Regions from separate parts of the Luteimonas sp. MC1828 genome, predicted to be linked through region 1. Evidence: riboswitches for the same ligand, from Rfam matches in the RefSeq annotation. Region 1 holds a riboswitch; the other holds the start of a gene.

Region 1 (8,109 bases):
ACGATGGAATCGCCGGTCGCGAAGAACGCGATCAGGCGCTCGATCAGATGGCGCTCGGCGGGGCCGACCCTGGTCTTGAGGTCGGTGGTGTCGAGCGAGAAGTCGACCTCCTCCACCGTCCAGGTGTTGCGGATCGCGTCGCGGTACATCTCGTAGAAGCGCGGGTAGCGCATCGGCCGCAGGGTAAGTTCGAAGCCGGGGTCGAGCAGCAGCCGGGGGTGGTGCGTGGACATCATGGTGTTCCTCGGGATACGGGCGGGCTTGCGGAGTCGCGTCTGCACGGCCTACTGGCAGGCCTCGCAGCTCTCCGGGTTCTCCAGCGAGCAGGCCACCGCCTCGGCCGGTGCGTACTCCCGCGGGGCCGGCGCCTCCGCGTCCATGCCAGCCAGCGTCGCCTTGGCGATCTTCGTGGCCGGCCGCGAGCGCAGGTAGTACGTGGTCTTGATGCCGCGCTTCCAGGCATGCATGTACATCGACGACATCGCGCCGATCGACGGGCTTTCCATGAACAGGTTGAGCGACGCGGACTGGTCGATGAACGCGCCGCGGTCGGCGGCCATGTCGATCAGCGAGCGCATCGGCACTTCCCAGGCGGTGCGGTAGATCGCGCGCAGCGCCTCCGGTACCTGCGCCAGGCCCTGCACCGAACCCTCGGCGCGCTTGATCGCGTCGCGCACCTCCGGCGTCCACAGGCCGAGCTTCTTGAGTTCCAGCACCAGGTGGCGGTTGACCTGCAGGAAGTCGCCGGACAGCGTCTCGCGCTTGAACAGGTTGGACACCTGCGGCTCCACGCATTCGTAGCAGCCGGCGATCGAGGCGATGGTGGCGGTGGGCGCGATGGCGATCAGCAGCGAGTTGCGCAGGCCGTGCTCGCGGATGCGCGCGCGCAGCGCGTCCCAGCGCGCGGTGTCGGCCGGGGTCACGCCCCAGGCGTCGAATTGCAGCTCGCCGGCAGCGGCGCGGGTGTCGGCGAACGCCGGGTGGCGGCCGCGTTCGGTCGCCAGCTCGCAGGACGCTTCAAGCGCGTGGAAATAGATCGCTTCGGCGATGCGCGCCGACAGCGTGCGCGCCTCGTCGCCGTCGAACGGCAGGCGCAGCTGGAAGAACACGTCCTGCAGGCCCATCACGCCCAGCCCGACCGGCCGCCAGCGCAGGTTGCCGCTGCGCGCGGAGTCGATCGGATAGAAGTTGAGGTCGATCACCCGGTCGAGCTGGCGCACCGCGAGGCGAACGGTCTCGCCGAGCTTGTCGAAATCGAAGCGCGTGCCGTGCCCGGCATCGGCCTCCAGGTGGTGTGCAAGGTTGATCGAACCCAGGTTGCAGACCGCGGTCTCGCTGTCGGATGTGACCTCGAGGATCTCGGTGCACAGGTTGGACAGATGGATGACGTTGCCGGCCCGCGCGGTCTGGTTGCTGGCGCGGTTGCACGCGTCCTTGAACGTCATCCAGCCGTTGCCGGTCTGCGCCAGCGTGCGCATCATCCGCGCGTACAGCTCGCGCGCCTTCAGCGTGCGCACCGCCTTGCCGTCGGCCTCGGCCTGCGCGTAGGCGCGATCGAACGCGTCGCCATGGAGGTCGGTGAAGTCGGGCACCACGCGCGGATCGAACAGTGACCAGTCGGCATCCGCCTCCACGCGGCGCATGAACAGGTCCGGGATCCAGTTCGCCAGGTTGAGGTTGTGGGTGCGCCGCGCGTCGTCGCCGGTGTTGTCGCGCAGTTCCAGGAACTCCTCGACGTCGGCATGCCACGGCTCCAGGTACACGCAGGCCGCGCCCTTGCGCTTGCCGCCCTGGTTGACCGCCGCCACCGAGGAATCCAGGGTCTTCAGCCACGGCACGATGCCGTTGGAATGGCCATTGGTGGACGTGATCAGCGAACCGCGCGAGCGCACGCGCGTGAAGCTCACGCCGATGCCGCCGCTGAACTTGGAGAGCTGCGCGATCTCGCCGTACCTGCGGTAGATGGACTCCAGCGAATCCCGTGGCGAGTCGAGCAGGAAGCACGACGACAGCTGCTCGTGGGTGGTGCCGGCGTTGAACAGCGTGGGCGACGACGGCAGGTAGTCCAGGCGGCCCATGCGCCGGTACAGCGCCAGTGCCTCGGGCACGTCCTCGCTGAGCGCGCAGGCGATGCGCAGGAAGAACTGCTGCGGCGATTCGACCACCTTGCGCGTGTGCGGGTGGCGCAGCAGGTAGCGGTCGTACAGCGTGCGCAGGCCGAAGTAGTCGAAGCGCAGGTCCAGCGACGCATCGATCGCGTCGTTGAGCTTGCGCGCGTTGGCCTGCACGAAGCCGAGCAGGCGCGCGTTGATCAGGCCGAGTTCGTGGCCGCGTGCGACCGACTGCGAGAACGCGTGGATCTCCTGGCCGGCGACCTCCTTGGCGATCACGCCGGCCAGCAGGCGCGCGGCGAGGCGGCTGTACTCGGGCTCTTCCGCGGTCAGCATGGCCGCGGTGCGGATCGACAGTTCGTCGAGTTCGCGGGTGCTGGCGCCGTCGTACAGGCCGGAGATGGTGCGCGTGGCGACGCGCATCGGGTCGACGGCGTGCAGGCCCTCGGCGCAGCGCTGCACGGCGCGGACGATCTTGTTGAGGTCGACGGCCTCGTCGCAGCCGTTGCGCTTGAGCACGCGCATCGTGGTGGCGGTGGGCGGCGGGGTGAGCAGGAAGCCGTCGGGGCTGCCGGCCGGTGCCGCGGGCGCGGCGCCGGAGTGGTCGTGTTCGGTCATGGCGTTCGCCTTGTACAGGGTGGCGCACCTGGCCATCGCTCCCTCGGGCGGCGGCCGGAGGCCTGGCGTCGCCAAGGGTCTGGTGTCGGTGTCGCAACGGCCGCGACGCACCCGCGCGAGCGGATGGGCGGAGCTGCGTCACCGGCCATCTCCCCCCGGAGATTCCACGGCCGGCACCGCGCGGCGTGCTTCGCGCGGCTGTCGGCAGGTCTTCGGACTCGTGGATACGGCGACGGAGTCTGTCGCCACCTACTTGCCGCTGCTTCCCGGGGCGCGTGCCCCAGTGCATGTCGCGACTTCGTTTCCACCTACCGCTGCGGGGCAGTGCCGGCCTTGGCACACGTTCGAAAAACGCGCGCCGCACCGGCTTCCCTTTTCATCCCGTGGCGCAGGCCGCGGGAACCGACCGGCACAACATAGTGGGGTCGATGAGGGAGGTCAATACAATATGTCGTGGCCTAGTCGCGGTGCTCGCGCGCCAGGTATTCGGCGCTGCGCATCTCCACCAGCCGCGATGCGGTGCGCTCGAAGGCACCGCGCAGGCGCTCGCCGGAGTACAGCGCGTGCGGCGCGTCCGCGGCGGTGCACACCAGGTTGACGTTGCGGTCGTAGAGCTCGTCGACCAGGGTGACGAAGCGCCGTGCGGCGTCGTCGCGCGTGGCGTCCATGAGCGGGATGCCGCCGAGCAGCACGGTGTGGAACTCGCGCGCGATCTCGATGTAGTCGGCTGCGGCGCGCGGGCCTTCGCACAGCGCGGCGAAGTCGAACCAGGCCATGCCCTTGCAGCGTGCGCGGGTCGCGATCTTGCGGCCCTCGAGTTCGATCGAACCGTCGCGGTGGGCATCGTCGCCGCCGAGCGCATGCCAGCGCGTCTCCAGCCAGGCGTCGCCGCCGTCGTCGAGCGGCGCGCGATACACCGGCGAGCGGGTCAGCTCGCGCAGGCGGTAGTCGGTGTCGCTGACCAGCTCCAGCACGTCGCAGTGCTGTTCGAGCAGTGCGATCGCCGGCAGGAACCGCGCGCGCTGCAGGCCGTCGGCGTACAGCGCGGAGGGCGGCGAATTCGACGTGGTCACCAGCACGATGCCTTCGGCGAACATCCGCTCCAGCACGCGCGCCAGCAGCATCGCGTCGCCGATGTCGCTGACGAAGAACTCGTCCAGCACCAGCACGCGCAGCGAGCGCCGCCATTCGGCCACGATCGTGGCCAACGGGTCGCGTTCGCCGGCGTGCTCGCGCAGGCGCTGGTGGACCACGCGCATGAAGCGGTGGAAATGGGTGCGGCGCTTGCCGTTGCCGCCGCGGGCGCCGGCGTCGAGCTTGGCGACCGGCAGCGGCAGGTGCTCGTAGAACTGGTCGACCAGGAAGGTCTTGCCGCGGCCCACGCCGCCCCAGAGGTAGAGGCCCTGGGGCGCGCGCTCGCCGGCGCCGAGCAGGCGCGTGAGCAGGGTGCCGCGCCGCCGCGCGATCAGCGCCGCATGCACGCGGTCGAGCGCCGCGAGTGCCGGCTGCTGGGCCGGGTCATGGCCCCAGTCGCCGCGTTCAACGCCTGCGCGGTAGGCCTGCGACGGCGACATCCCGCCGCCGTCGTCAGTCATTGCCGCCCGGCAGGTGGCGTCGCACGCCACTCTTGATGGCGCCGCGCAGGTCGATCAGCTTGCGATGGAAGAAGTGCGAAGTGTCGGGCATGCGCACCAGTTCGGCCTTGGCCTTGCGCTTGGCCAGCCAGTCATAGACCGCCTGCGGGTCGACGATCTCGTCGGCCTCGCCCTGCACCACCAGCCACGGCATGGTCGGCAGGGTGATGGCATCGAAGTCCCAGCCGCGGCCCGCCGGCGGCGCGATCGACACCAGCATCGCCGGCTGCAGTTCGCTCGCCATTGCCAGGCTCACGTAGGCGCCGAAGCTGAAGCCGGCCAGCCACAGCTCGTCGGACGGGCGCTGCGCGCGCACCCAGCCGGCGACTGCGCGCAGGTCGTCGCGCTCGCCATCGCCCTGGTCGAACGACCCGGCCGACTGGCCGGTGCCGCGGAAGTTGAAGCGCACCGTGGTCACGCCCAGCTCGCGCAGGGCGCGCGCCGCCATGGTCACCACCTTGTTGTGCATGGTGCCGCCCTCGGTGGGCAGCGGATGGCAGATCACGGCCACCACCGGAACCCGCGCGACGTCGTCATCGGGAACGTCGACCGCCACTTCGAGCGCACCCGCCGGGCCCGGCAAGAGCAGCGCGCCGGAGGCGTCGGGGAACACGGGCAGGGGGGTGGTCATGGGGGAATGATAGGTCCTGGTGTTCAGGGCGTGCGCAGGCGCAGGTCCACGACGACCGGGTCGTGGTCGGAGCTGCGCCATGGCTTGACGGCATGTTCGCCGCCATTGCCTGCCTGATCGGCGACGTTCGATGCCTCGTCCGCGTTGCTGTGCCAGGCGGAGGCCGCCTGCAGGCGCGCTGCCAGCGCCGGGCTCAGCAGGGCGTGGTCGAGGCGGCCGGCCTGGGCGTCATAGACATAGGTGTACGGCGGGCTGGCTGGCGCCGCGTGGCTGCTGGCGGCGAAGGCGTCCTGCCAACCCGCGGTGATGAAGTCGCGCACCGGCTCCTCCATCGCGTAGGCATTGAGGTCGCCGAGCACCGCGACCAGCGTGCTGCCGCTTGCGGTGGGATCGCCGGACAGCCAGTCGCGGAGCAGCGCGCCGGATGCGCGGCGCGTCGGGTTCCAGCAGGACTGGCCATCGCCCTGGTCGGCATCGCCGGCGCTGGCGTCGCGGCAGCCCTTGGACTTGAAATGGTTGGCCACCACCACGAACGCGGGGCCGTCGCCGGAGCGGAAGGCCTGCGCCAGCGGCGCGCGGCTGAGCGTCGCAAAGGGGCCGTCGGCAAGGGTGGCCGGCGCGCCCACGGGGTGCACCCGGTCGCTGCGGTACAGCAGGCCGACGCGGATCGGGTCGCTGCCGGGGCCCGTGCCGGCATCGACGAAGCGCCAGCGCGCGCCTGCGGGGTCCAGGGCGGCGACCAGTTGCGCAATGCTCGAGCGCGCGTCGTAGCCGTCGTTCTCGACTTCCAGTACCGCGACGATGTCCGCCTCCAGCGCCGCCAGCGCGGCCACCAGGCGCGCCTGCTGCGCCACGTATCCGCCCGGGGTGCGCGCGCCGCGCTCGGTGGGGAAGCCGGCGCCGGCGCCGTCACCGTTGAAGAGGTTTTCAAGGTTGAGGCTGGCCAGCCGCAGCTCGCCGGCCCGCGGTGGCGGTGCAGGCCGTGGCGCGGGGCGCAGCGCCGGCGGGGCCGTGACCTCCAGCCGCGCGCCGTATTCGCCCAGGCGCAGGATGCCTTCGGCGCCATCGACGATTCCGCCGGCGCGCCAGTCGGCGGCCGCCACCTGCGCGTCCTCGCCCAGCGCCAGCACCAGGCTGCGCCGCCGGTTGTGGGCGGCCAGCGCTATCGCGTCGGGGCCGGGTGCGGCGACTTCGGTCGGCGCGAACAGGCGGCCGTCGAAGGACAGCACGACCTCGCCGTTGCGCGCCAGGCGCTGGTTGCCGCTCACGACCAGCGGAGCGGCGATGCGGATCCGTTGGCCTTCGTGCACCCGCCAGTCCGCGGGCGGTGCGCCGAGCACGGCGACCGAGTCCGCGTCCGCGGGGCGCGATGTCGCGATGCTGCCGCAGCCCGCCGTGATCGCCAGCAGGGTGGCGGCGAACAGCACGCCAGGAAAGGGCTTGGACAAGCTGCGCATGGCGACTCCGGCGGGGTGGGCGAACGGCAAGCGGGGGGCGGAAATGACAACGCCGCCCGAAGGCGGCGTCGTTGGCAGGCGGGTGGCCGCTTACTCGAGGTTCGCGACCATCCAGTCCACGGTGGCGATGACCTGTTCGTCGGTCAGCGCCGGGTTGCCACCCTTGGCCGGCATCATGCCGGCGCTGCCGGTGAAGCCTTCGATGGCGTGGCGGTGCAGGGTGTCGGCGCCCTGGGCGATGCGCGCCGCCCATGCCGCGCGCTCCAGCTTGGGAGCGCCGCCGGCGCCGGAGACGTGGCAGCCGGCACACAGGTTCTGGTGGATCACCGCACCGTCGAGCGTGCCGCCGTACGCGACCTGCGCGGTCGCAGCGGCGGCCGCGGCAGCCGAGGCCGCGGCCTGCGCGGCGGCACCGGTGGAGCCCGCATAGACGGCGCTGATCGGCGCGATGCGATCCGCGGTGCGCTTTGAAATGCTCGGGTCGACGTCCACTTCGAGGCTGTGGTGCAGGAAGTACGCGCCCACCATCAGGCCGAAGGTGACCAGGGTCAGGAAGACCAGCACCAGGGAAAATTTCTTGAGGAAATCGAGGTCGTAATTGCGCACGGAGCACCTTTCGCGCGTGGCGGGCGGCCACAGCTGGGCCGGATTATAGAACAGAGCCCGCGGCATTGGCCCGCCTCGGCCACGCCTCATCCGTTCGCGAGCGCCAGCCATGCCGAGATGGTCGCCACCGAGAGCACGGTGGTCACCGCCGTCACCCGCGAGCTCAGGAGCACGCGCGTGCCGAGATGTTCGGCGAGCATAGACGGCCCCGTGCCCGTGGGCAGCATGGCCATCAGCACCACCAGCTGCGCGTGCATCGGCGGCAAGCGCAGCAACGGGACCGCAATCAACCAGGCCACCGCGGGCTGCACCAGCAGCTTGGCCACCGACAGGCCGAGCACCGCGCCGCGCCCGGCGCCGGCGCGAATGTGCGCGGCGACCGGCAGCGCAGCGGCTTCGCGTCGGCCCTGTGTCAGGAACAGCCCGATCGCCACCAGCGCGCAGGGGCTGGCGCAGGCGGCCAGCAGGTCCACCGGGGCCGCCAGCACGGCCGGCAGCCGCCACTGCGCCCACGTCATCGCGGCGCCCGCCGCCGGCGCCCACAGCAGCGGGTTGCGCGCGAGCATCGGCAAGGTGCGCCGCAGCGTGGCGATGATCCCGGCGCCGCGCTGGCGGTCGAACTCGATCACCGCGAGCGCCAGCGCGAACAGCACGCACGCCGTCACCACCACCGACAGGCCGGCGCCGGGCAGCGCGGCATCGCCGAGCGCAACCTGCGCCAGCGGGATGCCGATGAAGCCGGTGTTGGCGTAGGACGCGCACAGGCCATCGAGGCTGGCTCCGGTGAGCGTGGCGCCGCGGCGCCGGGACCACCACAGCACCGGCAGGTACAGCGCCAGGGCGGTCAACACGAACGCCGCGAGCAGCCGCGGCTGCGCCAGCGACGCGCGGTCGGCGCCCGCCATTACCGCGAACAGCATTGCCGGCAGCGCCAGCGACACCACGAAGCGGTTGAGGCCGGCGGCCGCGACCGCATCCAGCACGCCAATGCGGCGCAACAGCACGCCCAGCGCGACCAGGAGGAAAACAGGCAGGGCGGCGGTGATCGTGGA
Region 2 (8,109 bases), on a different contig from region 1:
ACTGGAACGACACCGACACGTTGTCACTCTACGAAGCGCCGACCAGGCCGCTGCCCCCGGAGCTGGCAGCACTCGGGCCCGGCCTGCACGACGAGGTGAAGCTCGACGGTGTCGACCACGTGCTGATGGTGCGTGACATCGGCGGCCGGCGGCTGGCGCTTGCGCTGAACATCACCGACCTCGAGCGGCGAGAGCGCGAGCTGGGAATGAGCATGCTGGCCTCCGCGCTGCTGGTGGCGATGCTGCTGGGGGTGTTCGCGGCGTGGGGCGCGGGCCGGCTGGTGCGGCCGCTGGCCGACCTTGCCGGACAGATCGCGCGCTTGCGCCCGGGGCGCGCGGAGGCGCGGGTCACGGTGCCGGACGCGGCGACCAGCGAGCTGGTGGTGATCGCCGACGCGGTCAACGGCTACCTCGCGCGCAACGCCGAGTTCGTCGAGCGCGAGCGCGCGTTCATCGACAGCGCCAGCCACGAACTGCGCACGCCGATCGCGGTGATCGCCGGCGCGGCGGAGCTCGCGTCGGCGCAGCCGGGCGTGCCGCCCAAGGCGCTGGAGAAGCTGCAGCGCATCCACCGCACCACCCGCGACATGGAGCGGCTGATCTCGCTGCTGCTGGTGCTGGCCAAGGAGCCGGCGCGGTTGGCGCGGGCCAACGACCGCATCGCGCTCGGCGAGCTGCTTCCGGAAATCGTCGAGGACCACCGGCCCATGGCCCTGGCCAAGGGCCTGCAGCTGGTGCTCGCGGAAGGGCCGCCGTGCGAGCTGCTGGCCCCGGCGCCGGTGGTGCAGGCCGCGATCGGCAACCTGTTGCGCAATGCCATCGAGAACAGCGGTGGCGGCGTGATCCACATCCGGCTGCGGGCGGACGCGGTGGTCGAGATCGACGATCCCGGCCAGGGCATGTCGCCGGAGGAAATCAGTGCCGTGTACGCGCGCGCCGCGCGTGGCGGCACGCGCGATGGCGGCGGCATCGGCCTCGACCTGATCACCCGGCTGTGCGCGCACCTGGGCTGGGGGCTCGCGATCGATTCGCGCCCCGGCGAGGGCACCACCGCCCGCCTGGATCTGGGCGCGTCACGGGTGCCGTCCGGCGCGGTGTAGGCTTCGGTGCTGCGTCGGCCCCCCAACCGGCGAGGTGCGCGACATGCAATTCGCCTGGCCCCTGGTGCTGTTCGATCTCGATGGCACCCTGGTCGACAGCGCCGCCGACATTGCCGAAGCGGTCAACCGCACGCTCGACGAGCTGGGCCATCCGCGCCAGCCGGAAGCGATGGTGCGCAGCTGGATCGGCCTCGGCACGCGCGTGCTGATGGAGAGCGCGCTGCAGCATGTCGCCAGCCGCACGCCGGTGGATGAGGTGCTGCCGCGGCTGATGCGCCATTACGGCGACTGCCTGCTGCTGCAGGCGCGCCTGTATCCCGGCACCGTGGAGACGCTGGACGCACTGCACGCCGACGGCGTGGCCATGGCGATCTGCACCAACAAGCCCGAACGCTACGTGCGCCCGCTGCTCGAGGCGATGGGCATTGCCCACCGCTTCGACGGCATCGTCGGCGGCGATACGCTCGCCGAGCGCAAGCCGCACGCGATGCCGCTGCTGCACCTGGCGGAACGGCACGGGCGTGGCGTGGACGAATGCCTGATGGTCGGCGACTCCGAGGCCGATGCCGCCGCCGCGCACGCCGCCGGCATGGACCTCGTGCTGCTGCGCCACGGCTACCCGCGCGACTTCGACCTGGAGCGCGCGGGCGCGGTGGCGGTGCTGGATGGTCTGGAGGGGTTGCTCGCGCTCCGCGGCTGACGGCAACCCCGCGGCAACCCGCGGTCAGGGCCGCTGCTGGTAGCGCAGCGTCAACCCGTATTCCCGCCCCGGCTGGTTGAACCAGGCGATCGTTTCGTATTCGCGGTCGAACACGTTGGCCACCCGCGCCTGCAGCGTCCACTCGCTGCTGATCGCGTACTCCACGCGCAGGTCGAGGGTGCCGTAGCCGCCGAGGCGCGCGCTGTTGGCGGCATCGTCGTAGCGCGCGCCGTTGCCGAAGCCGCTCATGCCGATGCGGAACGCGCCCAGCGCGCGGTCGATGTCGACGCGCGCGGTGTTGCGCGAGCGGCGCGGCAGCAGGTTGCCGTGGTTGCTTCCGACACTGCGGTTGCGCGGGTCGATGTGGCTCAGCTCGGCGTTGAGGTCCCAGCCGGCCAGCGACATGAAGCCGGTCAGTTCGGCGCCGCGGATGCGTGCCTCGTCGACGTTCACCAGGGCAAACGCCGTGTCGTAGCCGATCAGCTCCTCGATGTCGGTCTGGAACGCGTTGACGGTCCAGTTCCAGCCCTCGCCGAACTGCGCCAGCCCGAGGTTCACGGTCTGCGATTCCTCCGGCTCGAGGTGCGGATTGCCCCAGCCGCCGGGGTAGTACAGGTCGTTGAAGGTCGGCACCTTGAAGCCCGTGCCGGCGCTGGCGGTGAGGCGCATGCCGTTGGCGAACTTCAGGCCGTAGCCGACGCTGCCGGTGGCGTGGCCGCCGAACTGCTGGTTGTCGTCGTGGCGCAGGCTCGCTTCGTAGCTGTGCGCGCCGCTGCCGCCCTGGTAGGCGAGGAACAGGCCGGCGTTGTCGCGGCTGTCGACGGTGAAGCCGGTGCTGCCGGTCACGCGATCACGCATCCAGTCGACGCCGGCGCTGAGGAGGTGCGTTTCGGCCAGAGTGAAGTCGCCCTGCACCGAGGCGGTGTCGCGACGGGTGTCGAAGGTGCTGGCGTAGCTGCGCGTGCCCGTGGCGTGATCGAAGAAGTGGCTCTCGGCCTGGTCGTCGGCGCGGCCGATGCGGACATTCACGTCCGTGCGCGCGTCCGGGCGCCAGCCGAGGCGGGCGCCGAACACCTGCTGGCGGTTGTCGGCCTCGTTGCCGCCGAAGACGGTGCCGTCGTATTCGTTGAAGGCGTCGGCGACCAGCGCGTGGCCTTCCAGCTCCACGGTTTCGCCAATGCTGCCGCCGCCGCGCACGCTCAGCGAGGCGTTGCGGTAGCCGTCGCGGTCGGGTTCGTCGGCGTAGCAGCCCGCGCCCCAGCCGACGGCGGTGCCGCGGCAGGAGTCGATGCCGTCGGTGCGCTGCCACGCACCCTGCGCCTGGAACCAGCCGCGCTCACCGGTGTGGCCGATGCCGGCGCTGGCCTGGCGCAGGTGGTTGCTGCCGATGCCAAGGCTGAGGTTGCTGCGCGTGCCGGCGCCGGCGCGGCGCGTGAACACCTGGATCACGCCGCCGATGGCCTCGGAGCCGTACAGGCTGGAACGTGGGCCGCGCACGATTTCCACGCGGTCGATCTGGTCGAGCGGCAGGTCCTGGAACGACGCCATGCCGGCCGAGGCCGAGCCGATGCGCACGCCGTCCACCAGCACCAGCACGTGGTCGGATTCCGTTCCGCGCACGAACAGCGACGACAGCTTGCCGGGGCCACCCTGGTTGGCGAGGTTGATGCCGGCGCGGCCGCGCAGCAGTTCCTGGAGGGAGGTCGCCTGGCTGCGCTCGATGGCGGCGCGGTCGAGCACCTGCACCGGCACGTTGCTGTCCTCGGCGTTGATCGCGGTGCGGGTGGCGGTGACCACGATGGTGTCGAGGTCGGTGGACTGGATGGCGCCGGCGGCGAACGCCGCGGGTGACAGGGCCAGGGCAACGGCAAGGGTCGAGATTCGGTACTGCGGTTTCATGCGTGTCTCCATGCGTCGCGCACGCCCGCGCGACAGTGTCGTGGAGGTTGCGGGCAGGGAGCGGGGACGGAAGGAGACGTGGCGAGGCACGGCGCACTGCCGCCGCAACGCCCTCCGCGTCACAACCAGTCGTCTTTCGGGCCGGTCTCCGGGCTCGCGGGCGGAGCGATGCAGCCGCTCCAGCCCCGGCGCCTTCCCGTGCGTTGCACAGTGGCGGTTTGCCGGGGTGTTCCACGCTTACCGTTGCGGGGGCAGCGCCGGAGTGCTTCGCACGCCTTGGTGGCGGGCGGAAGGTCACCGGCTTCCCGTTTCAACCGTTGGGGGAAGCCCCGCGGGTCACCAGAAAGTGCGCGCAGTCTACGGCATCGCGCCGTCGTCGTCCTGCATCATCGTGGTGGTCACCGGCCCCGCCGGCGGACGGTTGCGCGGCGCAGGCAGCTGCGCGATCGCCTCTTCGGCGGCCGCCACCAGCTCCACGCGGCGCGCATCCGGCACGTCCTGCCAGTGGCAGTCGCACAGCGCGCCCTCGAGCGAATACAGCAGGTTGAGGCTGGGCTTGAAGCCGGCGCGCTTGATGCGCATGAAGGCGTCCAGCGGCCCGGCGGCGATCAGGTCCTCGGGAGTGCGCAGCCCGACCTGGCGCAGCCACGCGGCCGACTTCGGGCCGATGTTGCGCATCTTGAGCGGCGGTGGCGCGCTCATTGCCCCATGGTTTCCAGATACACGGCGGCGATCTCCTCGAGTCCCCTCTGGTCAGTAACGTCAAACCGGCCGGGAACCGGACTGTCGAGGTCGAACACCCCGACCAGCGCGCCGTCGTGGAACAGCGGCACCACCAGCTCCGAGCGTGATGCGGCGTCGCAGGCAATATGGCCGGGGAAGGCCTCGACGTCGTCGACGCGCTGGGTGAGCGCGGTGCGCGCCGCGGCGCCGCACACGCCGCGGTCGAGCGGAATGCGCACGCAGGCCGGCTGCCCCTGGAACGGACCGACCACCAGTTCGGTGCCGTCGAAGAAGTAGAAACCGACCCAGTTGAGGTCCGGCAGCGCGTGGTAGACCAGCGCCGAGAGGTTGGCGGCATTGGCGATGCGGTCGCGTTCGCCGGCCAGCAGTGCGCGTGCCTGCGCGACGAGCTGCGCGTACTGCTCCGGCTTGTCGCCGCTTAGAATCTGCGAGGTGAACATGACAGCGAGTGTAGCGCGCCGTGTGCTGGTGACCGGCACCGACACCGGCGTGGGAAAGAGCGTTGCCAGCGTCGCGCTGCTGCATGCGCTGCGTGCCCGCGGGCTGCGCGTACGCGGCATGAAGCCGGTGGCCGCTGGCTGCGATGCGACATCGCACGGCCTGCGCAACGAGGACGCGCTGGCCCTCCAGGCCGCCAGCGACCCGCCCGCGGCCTACGCCGACGTGAACCCGTGGGCGCTGCCCGAGCCGACCGCACCACAGCTGGCGGCACGCGCGGCGGGGGTCGTGGTCGCGTTGCCGCCGATCGCGGCGGCCTACGCGCGGCTCGCGGCGGAGGCCGACGTGGTGGTCGTGGAGGGCGCCGGTGGCTGGCTCTCGCCGCTGGCCGACGGCATCGAGCATGCCGACCTCGCGCGCGCGCTGCAGCTGCCGGTGCTGCTGGTGGTCGGGCTGCGCCTGGGCTGCCTCAGCCATGCGCGGCTGAGCGCCCGGGCAATCATCGGCGACGGCTGCAGGCTGCTCGGCTGGGTGGGTTGCGCCGTGGATCCCGGGTTCGCCCGCGGCGACGCCTACCTCGACCTGCTGCGCGACGCGCTGCCCGTGCCGTGCCTGGGGGTGGTGCCGCACGCTGGCGCGGTGCCGGACCCGGGCGTGTTGGCGGGCAGCCTGCACGCCGCGGCCGCCGCCGTCGCCGGCGACTGACCCGCGGCGCCTGCGTCAGGCCTCATGCGGCAGCGGCTGCATGCCCGCGTCGCCCGCCGCATCGGGTTGCGCGGCAGCGCCTGCGCGGTGGTCGCGCGCCAGGTACAGGTAGAACGCCGGCAGCACGAACAGGGTGAACGTGGTCCCGATGGTCATGCCCGCGGCGATCACCACGCCCATTGAAAAGCGTGCCGACGCGCCCGGGCCGCTGGCGATCAGCAGCGGGATCATCGCGAACACCAGCGCAGCGGTGGTCATCAGCACCGGGCGCAGGCGGATGGCCGTGGCCTCCTCGATCGCCTCGCGCTTCGACAGGCCGCGCTCGGCCTGCAGCTTGTTGGCGAACTCGACGATCAGGATGCCGTGCTTGGAGATCACGCCGACCAGCGTGACCAGGCCCACCTGGGTGTAGATGTTGATGCTCATGCCCGGGAAGGCCTCGATGCCCGAGAACTGCAGGATGCCCGCCACCATCGCCAGCACGTTGAGCACCAGCAGCGCGCCGCAGATCGCCATCGGCACGGTGATCAGCATGATCAGCGCGTCGCGGAAGCTCTCGAACTGCGCCGACAGCACCAGGAAGATCACGATCAGCGCGAACGCCAGCGTCACCAGCATCGTGGCGCCCTCCTGCTTGAACTGGCGCGACTCGCCGGCGAAGTCGACGCTGTAGCCCTGCGGCAGCACCTCGGCCGCGGCGTCCTCGAGCACGCGCAGCGCCTCGCCCTTGCTCACGCCGGGACGCGGCGCGAAGGTGATGCCCACCGAATTCAGCTGCTGGAAGCGCTTCAGCGACTGCGGCTGCGTGCTCTCCTCGAGCGTGACGATGGTCGACAGCGGGATCAGCCGGCCGTCGCGGGTGCGCGTGTAGTAGTTGCCCAGCTGTTCGGCATTGAGGCGGTCGCTGCGCTGCACCTGCGGGATCACACGGTACGAGCGGTTCGCCATCGCGAAACGATTCACGTAGGCGCCGGCCAGCATCGCCGACATGTCCGCCGCCAGGGTGCGCATGTCGATGCCGAGCGTGGCGGCCTTGTCGCGGTCGATGTGCACCTCGATGCGCGGCTTGTCGATCTTCAGGTCGGTGTCGAGGAAGATGAAGCGGCGACTCGCGTTGGCACGCTCGACGATGGCATCGGCGAGCTCCTTCAGCTGCTCCAGCGAACCGATGCCCGACACCAGGAATTCACCGCCGCCGTCGCCACCCGCGCTCGGCAGCGAGGGCGGGATGACGGCGAAGGTATTGAGGCCGGTGACGCTGGCAAGCTTCGGCTGCAGGTCCTGCTGCAGCACCTGGTTGGTCGAGCGTTCGCGCTGGCTCCAGGGCTTGAGGACGAAGCCGGCGATGGCACTGTTGCTGGCCCCGCCGCCGCCGCCGAAGCCGCCGTTGAACAGGAAGAAGTCGCCGACTTCCGGCACGTCGCGTGCCATCGCCGTCATCTCTTCGGTGTAGCGCTCCACGTAGTCGAGCGTGGTGTAGGCGTCGGCGCTGCCGATGGCGAAGATGAAACCCTCGTCCTCGACCGGCGCCGGCTCCTTGGGCGCCACCACGTACAGCAGCACGCAGGACACCAGCACGATCGCGCCGAACACCGCGATCACGCCCCTGGTCGCCAGTGCGCCGTGCAGGCGCCGCTGGTAGCCGTGGCGCAGGCGCTCGAAGCGGGTGTCCAGCCACGACTCGAGCCGGCCCTTGCCGCCCGCGCCGTGCGGCTTGAGGATCTTCGCGCACATCATCGGCGTGAGCGTCAGCGCGATCACGCCCGACAGCAGCACCGCGCCAGCGAGCGTGAACGCGAACTCGGTGAACAGCACGCCGGTCAGGCCGCCCTGGAAGCCGATCGGCAGGTACACGGCCACCAGCGTGGTGGTCATCGCCACCACCGGCCAGGCCAGCTCGCGCGCACCCTTGAGCGCGGCGTCCTTCGGCGCCATGCCCTCCTCGATGTGGCGGTGGATGTTCTCGAGCACGATGATCGCGTCGTCCACCACGATGCCGATCGCCAGCACCATTGCCAGCAACGTCAGCAGGTTGATGGTGAAGCCCATCAGCAGCATCAGGAACAGGGCGCCGATGAGCGACAGCGGCACCGTCACCGCCGGGATCAACACGCTGCGCAACGAGCCGAGGAACAGGAAGATCACCACGATCACGATGACGATCGCTTCCACGATGGTGGTGATGACCTCGTTGATCGCGTCCTGGATCGCCTCGGTGCTGTCGTAGGGGATGGTGCCCTCGATGCCCTCGGGCAGCTGCGGGATGATCTCCTCGTCCCAGACGCGGCGCACCTCGGCGATCACGTCGAGCGAGTTGGCGTCGGGCGAGACGAAGATGCCCATGAAGGTGGCCGCATCGCCGTTGATGCGCACCGAGGAACCGTAGTTCTCGGAGCCGAGTTCGACATCGGCCACGTCGCCCAGGCGCACGATCGCATCGCCCTCCTCGCGCACCACCAGCGCGCGGAATTCCTCCGGCGTGCGCAGGTCGGTACGCGCGGTGAGGTCGATGCTGACCATCTG

What was found. A riboswitch is a leader RNA that binds a small molecule or an ion and turns the genes downstream of it on or off. The one in region 1 is predicted to bind cobalamin.
Region 2: it holds a riboswitch for cobalamin, as region 1 does, so the genes downstream of both, btuB (TonB-dependent vitamin B12 receptor) here and JHB91_RS10150 (ribonucleoside-diphosphate reductase subunit alpha) in region 1, are expected to answer to the same signal.

The regions. Positions count from the first base shown of each region.
Region 1 covers NZ_JAEMNY010000002.1:66,058-74,166, forward strand. The annotation lists gene JHB91_RS10145 (ribonucleotide-diphosphate reductase subunit beta) at 1-233, opposite strand, end outside; gene JHB91_RS10150 (ribonucleoside-diphosphate reductase subunit alpha) at 285-2,729, opposite strand; cobalamin riboswitch at 2,915-3,151, opposite strand; gene zapE (cell division protein ZapE) at 3,188-4,303, opposite strand; gene JHB91_RS10160 (alpha/beta fold hydrolase) at 4,317-4,994, opposite strand; gene JHB91_RS10165 (ExeM/NucH family extracellular endonuclease) at 5,018-6,451, opposite strand; gene JHB91_RS10170 (c-type cytochrome) at 6,542-7,057, opposite strand; gene JHB91_RS10175 (AEC family transporter) at 7,144-8,109, opposite strand, start outside.
Region 2 covers NZ_JAEMNY010000001.1:1,785,923-1,794,031, reverse strand. The annotation lists gene JHB91_RS08210 (HAMP domain-containing sensor histidine kinase) at 1-1,100, shown strand, start outside; gene gph (phosphoglycolate phosphatase) at 1,144-1,800, shown strand; gene btuB (TonB-dependent vitamin B12 receptor) at 1,825-3,699, opposite strand; cobalamin riboswitch at 3,821-4,058, opposite strand; gene JHB91_RS08195 (TfoX/Sxy family protein) at 4,057-4,401, opposite strand; gene JHB91_RS08190 (GAF domain-containing protein) at 4,398-4,883, opposite strand; gene bioD (dethiobiotin synthase) at 4,882-5,586, shown strand; gene JHB91_RS08180 (efflux RND transporter permease subunit) at 5,602-8,109, opposite strand, start outside.